Regions from separate parts of the Actinoplanes sp. NPDC000266 genome, predicted to be linked through region 1. Evidence: riboswitches for the same ligand, from Rfam matches in the RefSeq annotation. Region 1 holds a riboswitch; each other region holds the start of a gene.
The links. Region 1 has a riboswitch for cyclic di-AMP ahead of ACFY36_RS26390 (coiled-coil domain-containing protein). Riboswitches for the same ligand answer to the same signal wherever they lie in the genome.
Positions count from the first base shown of each region.

Region 2: linked by a shared signal. The riboswitch ahead of ACFY36_RS25175 (transglycosylase family protein) and the one ahead of ACFY36_RS26390 (coiled-coil domain-containing protein) in region 1 are both predicted to bind cyclic di-AMP.
Region 3: linked by a shared signal. The riboswitch ahead of ACFY36_RS40555 (transglycosylase family protein) and the one ahead of ACFY36_RS26390 (coiled-coil domain-containing protein) in region 1 are both predicted to bind cyclic di-AMP.

Region 1 covers NZ_JBIAZI010000006.1:462,279-464,529, reverse strand. Annotated here, with positions in the region: gene ACFY36_RS26390 (coiled-coil domain-containing protein) at 1-947, opposite strand, end outside; cyclic di-AMP (ydaO/yuaA leader) riboswitch at 953-1,086, opposite strand; cyclic di-AMP (ydaO/yuaA leader) riboswitch at 1,297-1,430, shown strand; gene ACFY36_RS26385 (coiled-coil domain-containing protein) at 1,479-2,251, shown strand, end outside.
Region 2 covers NZ_JBIAZI010000006.1:205,237-207,487, reverse strand. Annotated here, with positions in the region: gene ACFY36_RS25180 (YybH family protein) at 21-386, shown strand; gene ACFY36_RS25175 (transglycosylase family protein) at 444-1,049, opposite strand; cyclic di-AMP (ydaO/yuaA leader) riboswitch at 1,060-1,234, opposite strand; gene ACFY36_RS25170 (saccharopine dehydrogenase family protein) at 1,346-2,251, shown strand, end outside.
Region 3 covers NZ_JBIAZI010000012.1:262,838-265,088, reverse strand. Annotated here, with positions in the region: gene ACFY36_RS40565 ((2Fe-2S)-binding protein) at 1-306, shown strand, start outside; gene ACFY36_RS40560 (hypothetical protein) at 314-727, shown strand; cyclic di-AMP (ydaO/yuaA leader) riboswitch at 901-1,068, shown strand; gene ACFY36_RS40555 (transglycosylase family protein) at 1,071-1,730, shown strand; gene ACFY36_RS40550 (hypothetical protein) at 1,712-2,251, opposite strand, start outside.

The DNA of each region.
Region 1 (2,251 bases):
ATCTGCTTGTACCAGATCACGTAATAGATGCCGAGCCGATCCGCGTTGCGGACCAGGAACGCCATCAGGTTGTTCCCGTATTCCTTCATGTCCGCGTTGTGCGCGACCGCGAAGCCGCTGTCCTGCAACGACCAGTCGCAGGCCCGGCCCTTCGGATGCTCGAACGGGCCGCCGTCGCGGTGACAGCCCACGAATCTGTCGAAGCCCGCCTTCTGCGTCTCTTTCAGCATGTTCAATGTGCGGGCGGTGATGCAGCCGCTGGTCGTCGGATCCTTCACCGTGCACGACTCGGGCGAGAAACCGCCCTCGGAATTGCGCGGCGCGGGTTTCGCCTTCGGCGATTGGGCGAGCACGTGGCCCTGGGTGAGGCCTTCGCCGCCGACCAGGTTGAGGGCCTGGTTGGCCGCCTCTTTCTGCTTCTTCATCGCGACCAGGTTGGTCTGCTGCTTCTTGACCTCGGCGTCCAGCGCCACCTTGGACTTGGTGACCTCGTCGATCGCCTTGTTGAGCTCGGCGAGCTTCCGGTCGTGCTCGGTGTTGATCTCTTCGAGCGACATGGCCCGGGCCAGGAAGTCGTCCGAGCCCTTGCTGCTGAGCAGGAAGCTGGCCGCGTTCAGCTGGCCGAACCGGTACTGCTGGTTGGCGATCGCGTTGACCTCGGGAATCAACTCGTTGCGCCGCGCCTCGGCCGTCTTGATCTTGCCGGCCAGGGCCTTCTGCGCGGCCGTCGACTTGGCCACGGCGCCCTTGGCCTGGACGAACCGGCGGTTGGAGGACTCGATCAGCTCGTCGAGAGTCTGGTTTTCTTTGCCGGCCGACTCGTCCGGGGCCGCGGAGGTTCCGTCGCCGGGCTCGGCGTAGGCCGGAGAGAGGGGCGAGGCCAGGAAAGCGACAGAAACGATCGGCGCCAGGGCAAGCATCAGCCACCGGCGGGGTCGTACGGTCATGCAGGTTCCTTCCGGTTAACCGCCGACCGGGTTAGCTGACGGGTTCGGGACGGAAGCGATCCCTACCGCTGACGCGGATGCACCCCATGACTGACCTGGTTCCCCGGCTCGCCTCACGGCGATTGGGCGGTGGCCGCCGGCACCTCGGGGGCGGTGCCTGGTTGGGCGGGCCGGCGGCCAGTTTACCCGAGAACAAGACAGGCTTCAGGCCTCGCGAAACAGTATTCGCGTGTTCCACCTGTGACATTGAGTAATTGCGACTACAGTGCGTCGCCATTCAATTGCGTCGCGTGTGATAACTGTCGATCGTTCGATGTCTTCGGTATGGTCGGTGCCGGTCCCCACCCCCAGGGGATCGCCGCCTAATCGTTTCCGGACGAGCCGGGGAACCAATCTTTCCGGGGTGAATCCGCGCCAGCGGTAGGGATCAACTTCCGTCCCGAACCCGTCAGCTAACTCGGTCGGCGGCCGACGGAAGGAACAGGTGTGCGGCAGAAGACTGTCCGGCGACGATTGGCAGCCACCCTGGCGATGCTCGTCGCGATTTCTGGCCTCGCCTTAGCGGTGGCCGCCCCGGCGTCAGCCGCGCCGGGCGACACGGGTGACGACGGCGAGGGCGCCCCCAAGACCCTCATCCAGCAGCTCGAAGCCGCCTCCAAGGGTTTCGTCGAGGCCAAGGAGGCGCTGGAGCGGTCGCGCAAGCGCCAGACCCAGCTCGCCGACAAGCTCAAGGAGCTCGACAAGCAGATCGCCCCGCGCCAGGCCGCGCTGGACGACATCATCCAGCAGTCGTACCGCACCGGGCGCCTCGGCCCGATGAGCGCGCTGCTCTCGGCCGGCTCGTCCGAGGGCTTCCTCGACCGGGCCGAGACGCTCGAGACGATCGCGGTCAAGGAGAACGCGGCGGTGGCGGCGCTCAAGACCACCCGCGACGCCCAGCAGGCGGCCAAGGTCGCCATCGACACCGAGGTGCGCAACGAACAGAAGCAGGTCGCCCTCATGGCCAAGCGCAAGACGCAGGCCGAGAGCGCCCTGAAGGCGGCGAACACCGGCGGGGACGACAAGACCGGCGAGGACGCCCCGCAGGCCAGTGACAAGGCGGTCAGCTCCTCCAGCAAGCAGAAGGCGGGCGCGGCGCCACGCGACTCCGACGGCTCCCTGCCGTCCGAGAGCTGCACCGAGCCCGACCCGACCACCAGCGGGTGCCTGAGCCCTCGTACGCTCAACGCCCTCAAGCAGGCGCAGGCGGACGGCTTCACCCGTTTCGTCGCCTGTTTCCGCGAGCAGAACAGCGGTGAGCACCC
Region 2 (2,251 bases), 260 kb from region 1:
CCCCCGAGAAGGCTGAACCCATGACCGAACGAGAGAAGGCCCAGCGCCCCGAAGACCTGACCCGCCTGTTCGTCGAGCGTGCCAACGCCAAAGACGCCGAGGGTCTCGCCCTGCTCTACGAGAAGGACGCCGTGATGGCCTACCCGCCCGGCCGCCAGACCGTCGGCCGTGCCGCCATCCGGCGCATGTGGGAGGAAGCGTTGCCACACATGCCGGCCTTCGAGCCCGAGCAGCCCCTGCCGACCCTGCTGAGCGGTGACCTGGCGCTGACCTCCACGCCTCCCCGCGACGGTTCCGGCGCCCGGGCCCAGGTGGTCCGCCGACAGCCCGACGGCAGTTGGCTGCGCGTTCTCGACCAGCCTGAGTTCCAGACTCCGCGGTCGTGATTCCCGGCGCCGGCGACCAGGCGTTTCGCGAGATCGCCGACGGCTGGGAACGGTGATTCACAGGGCCAAGGGCTGGCCCGGGAAGATGCGGTGCGGGTTGTTCAAAGCGGCCCGGTTCAGGCGATATAGGGCACGCCAGCCACCTTCCACGTTCGCCTTGGCGGCGATTGAAGCGAGGGTGTCGCCGGGGCGCACTACGTAGTAGCGGCCTGTGGATGACCTTGTGGAAGGAGCCTTGGCGGTGGATTTGCGGATGGCGGTCCGGCTGGCCGCTAGACCTTCTGTGTTTGTGCTGCGATATTGGCGGGTAGAAGAAGCTTTTCGGCCGCAAGTAGGCCACGCGCCCAGGCCTTGGGAACGGCGTACCAGCTCGGCGATTTGGATTTGTTCCGCGCGTGATGCCTGGTCGGCGGTGCGGGCGAAACGGTGTCCGCCGTGGGAGCGCCACGTGCTGCGGCTGAATTGCAGGCCGCCGTAGTAGCCGTTGCCGGTGTTGATGCCCCAGTTGCCGCCGGATTCGCACTCGGCGATGGCGTCCCAGTTGACCGAGCCGCCCTTCGCGAGCGAGGCGGCTGAGGGTGAAGCGAGCGCCGGGGTAACGGGGGTGGCCAGAGTGACGACTGCGGCGGCCAGACCCAGGGTTACGCGGGCAGGTTTGCACATGTGTGCCATGACAGAGAGTCCTCCACGCCTACGAGGTCAGCTGTCGGGTTCGGGCTGAGGTGCCCGGCCGCGCGTGCGCGGCTTCACCCCGAGGCGCGCCAAAGCGCCGAAGAACTCGGGTCCCCCGCTCCATGCCGTAATGATGTGTTCCGTCGGGCGGCGGCAGGATTCGGCGTTCCGCCCGCACGGACCGGCGGCGCCCGCGAAAGGGCGCCGGCCGGATTCTTATAGGAATAGGCGAGACCGACGTTATCGTGTCGCGCGCATTCATGTGGCTTGTTGGAGAATTGGCAACCATGACCGAGCACGACATCGTCGTCTACGGCGCTTCCGGCTTCGTCGGTGCGCTGGTGGCACGGCATCTGGCCGAGCATTCCCCCGATGGCGTCCGGATCGCGCTGGCCGGGCGATCCGAAAGCAAACTCGACGCCGTGAAACGCCGGCTCGGTGTCGATTGGCCGATCCTGGTCGCCGACGCCGGTGATGCCGACGCGGTCGCCCGAGTCGCGGCGGCGACGCGGGTTCTCGTCACGACGGTGGGTCCGTACGCGAAATACGGCAAGCCATTGGTGGACGCCTGCGCCAAGGCCGGAACCGACTATCTCGACCTCACCGGGGAGGTTCTTTTCGCACGTCAGAGCATTGACGACAACCATGAGGTGGCTCGGGGCACGGGCGCCCGGATCGTGCATTCGTGCGGGTTCGACTCGATCCCGTCCGACCTCGGCGTGCATGTCGTGAACGAGGCCGTGCGCGGCGACGGCGCGGGCGAGCTCACCGACACCGCGATGGTCGTGACGAGCCTGCGCGGCGGGGTCAGCGGCGGCACGGTCGACTCGCTGCGGCACCAGCTCGACACGATCAAGCGCGATCCGTCGAAGAGGCGGATCGCCGCCAGCCCGTACTCACTGAGCCCGGACCGGGCCGCCGAGCCCGACCTGGGCCGGCAGTCCGACGTCGCCACCGTGCGGGGCGACCGGGTGCATCCCTCGCTGCGGGGGACCCTCGCGCCGTTCTTCATGGCGTCCTACAACACGCGGGTCGTGCGGCGCACGAACGCGCTGCGGGGCTTCGCCTACGGGCGCGGGTTCCGCTATCGCGAACTGATGAGCGTGGGCGCCTCGCCTCTGGTGTCGCCGGTGGTCGCGAACGGGATGAAGCTGGGCTTCGGAGCCCTCGTCGCCGGTCTGATGCTGCCGCCG
Region 3 (2,251 bases), on a different contig from region 1:
ACCCTGCGCCGCACTTTGCTCGACGAGCACGTCACCCCGCTGCTCGACACCGTCCTGGGCGCCACCCGGGTCGGCCGCCGGCTGCTGCTGGGCTCGCTCTCGGCGGGAATCGCCCACGCGGCCCAGCGGGCGGCCGTCGTGGCCGGCGCGCCGCCGGGGGAGATGACCGGGCAGGTGCTGCGGACGCTGGGCGTGGAGGGGCTGGTCGAGTGGAACGCCGAGCGGGTCCGCCGCCGGACCTGTTGTCTCGCGTTCACGATCCCGCATCAGCGGCTGTGCGCCGACTGTTCGATCAGAGATCGATGAACCGCACATGGGAGCGCTCCCGTATGGGTACGTGGGAGGCATGCTCATGGCGCTGTTGCTCGATCTCGCGAACATCCTCGGTGGGTTGCTGCTGGCCGCGGCGCTGCTGCGGCAGATTCCGCGCGTCGGCGGTGGGATCGGCGGATTCGCCGACAAGGTGGGGCCGTGGGGCTGGGTGGTCGGCGTCGTCGCCCTGGTGGCCGGCGGCTACTACCTGCTGGTGCACCTGTTCGACGGCCCGCACGTCTTCCACTTCGAGGTGGTCGGCATCGCCGTCGGCGTGGCCCTGCTGTGGGACCGCCTGACCGGCCGCAAACCCGCGGAGGCCGGCTCGGCGCCGTTCGGCCGGGGACTGCTGCTGGCGATCTTCGGCATCATCGCGATCGTCGTCGGCCTTCAGGGCCTGGTAACGCCGGACTGATCGGGCCTGGTCGCAGCCTTGATCGACGGCCACCGCAAAGCGGGGCGAAAATGGGCACATTCCCCGCCCGGGCGTACTGAGAACAACGTCACGATCGCCCTTCGGGGCTTTGCCGAGGGTCGCGGGGCGTGGTTACGGTCGGCCGGTCCCACGATCGTGGGCACCGCGGGCGGAACGCCGAGTCCTGCCGCCGCCCGACGGAATCAACTCAGGCATGGAGCGGGGGACCCACACGTTCTCCGGCACGCCGTCGCGCGTGCCTCGGGGTGAAGCCGCCACGCGCGGCCGGGCACCTCAGCCCGAACCCGACAGCTCACCTCGTAGGCGTGGAGGTTGTTCTTCCATGGCACAAACCCGTAAGCACACCGTCGCGCTCGGCCTGACCACCGCCGGCGTGGCCGGCGCGTTCGCTCTCTTCGGCGCGGCCCAGCCCGCCCAGGCCGCGGGCAGCGTCAACTGGGACGCCGTCGCCCAGTGCGAGTCCAGCGGAAACTGGAGCATCAACACCGGCAACGGCTACTACGGTGGCCTCCAGTTCAGCAAGAGCACCTGGAAGGCCTACGGCGGCGGCAAGTACGCCAGCACCGCCAACAAGGCGAGCCGCAGCGAGCAGATCGCCATCGCCGAGAAGGTTCTCGACGGTCAGGGCATCGGCGCCTGGCCGGTCTGCGGCAAGAAGGCCGGCTCGTCCAAGAGCTACAAGGGCACCAACACCAGCGGCGCCTCGGAGAAGAAGTCGGCCAGCGCGAAGAAGTCGACCACGCAGAAGAAGTCGACCTCGACCCACAAATCGACCAAGTCGACCACCAAGAGCGCCACCACGACCCACAAGTCGACGACCAGGACGACCGGCGACTTCTACGTGGTCCGGGCCGGTGACACCCTGGCCAAGATCGCCAACCGCTACCAGATCGACGGCGGCTGGGAGCGGCTCGCCGAGCTCAACAAGAGCATCATCGACGACCCGAACCTGATCTTCCCGGGTCAGCGCATCGCGATCTGAGCAACCTCCCCGAACACCACCCGGCGTCGCGCCCTGACCTCGGTGTTCCCCCGCACCGGGGCCGGGGCCGCCGCCAGCACCGCGGCGGCCTGCGATTCCTCGCGCAGGCTGCTCGCGGCGCGCTGGGCCAGCGAGGCGTCGTGCCAGGCCGTGGTCTCGGCCTCGACCGCCAGGTCGTAGCTCTGGCGCAGCCACGCGGCCGAGGCCCGGGCGATCACCAGCTCCTGGTCGACCGGGTGGAGCCGGGCGTCCCAGCCGTTGCGCCCGGCGATCGCGTCGCCCAGCGCCGAGGCCGGCAGTTCGCCCCGGCTGACCGCGGCCGAGACCGCCTGGTGCAGGAAGCGCTCGCGGGCCGCGTACTCCTCACAGGTCCGCACCGACCACGGCGTGCCCCACGCCGCCGCCGAGGCGGCGGTGCGCACCCGGGCGTCCGCCTCGAGCCAGGCCTCGTACGCCGTGTTCACCGAGGCCGACGCCTGCTCCCAGATCTCCTGCCAGCGGGCCGCCGAAGCCGCCGCCCG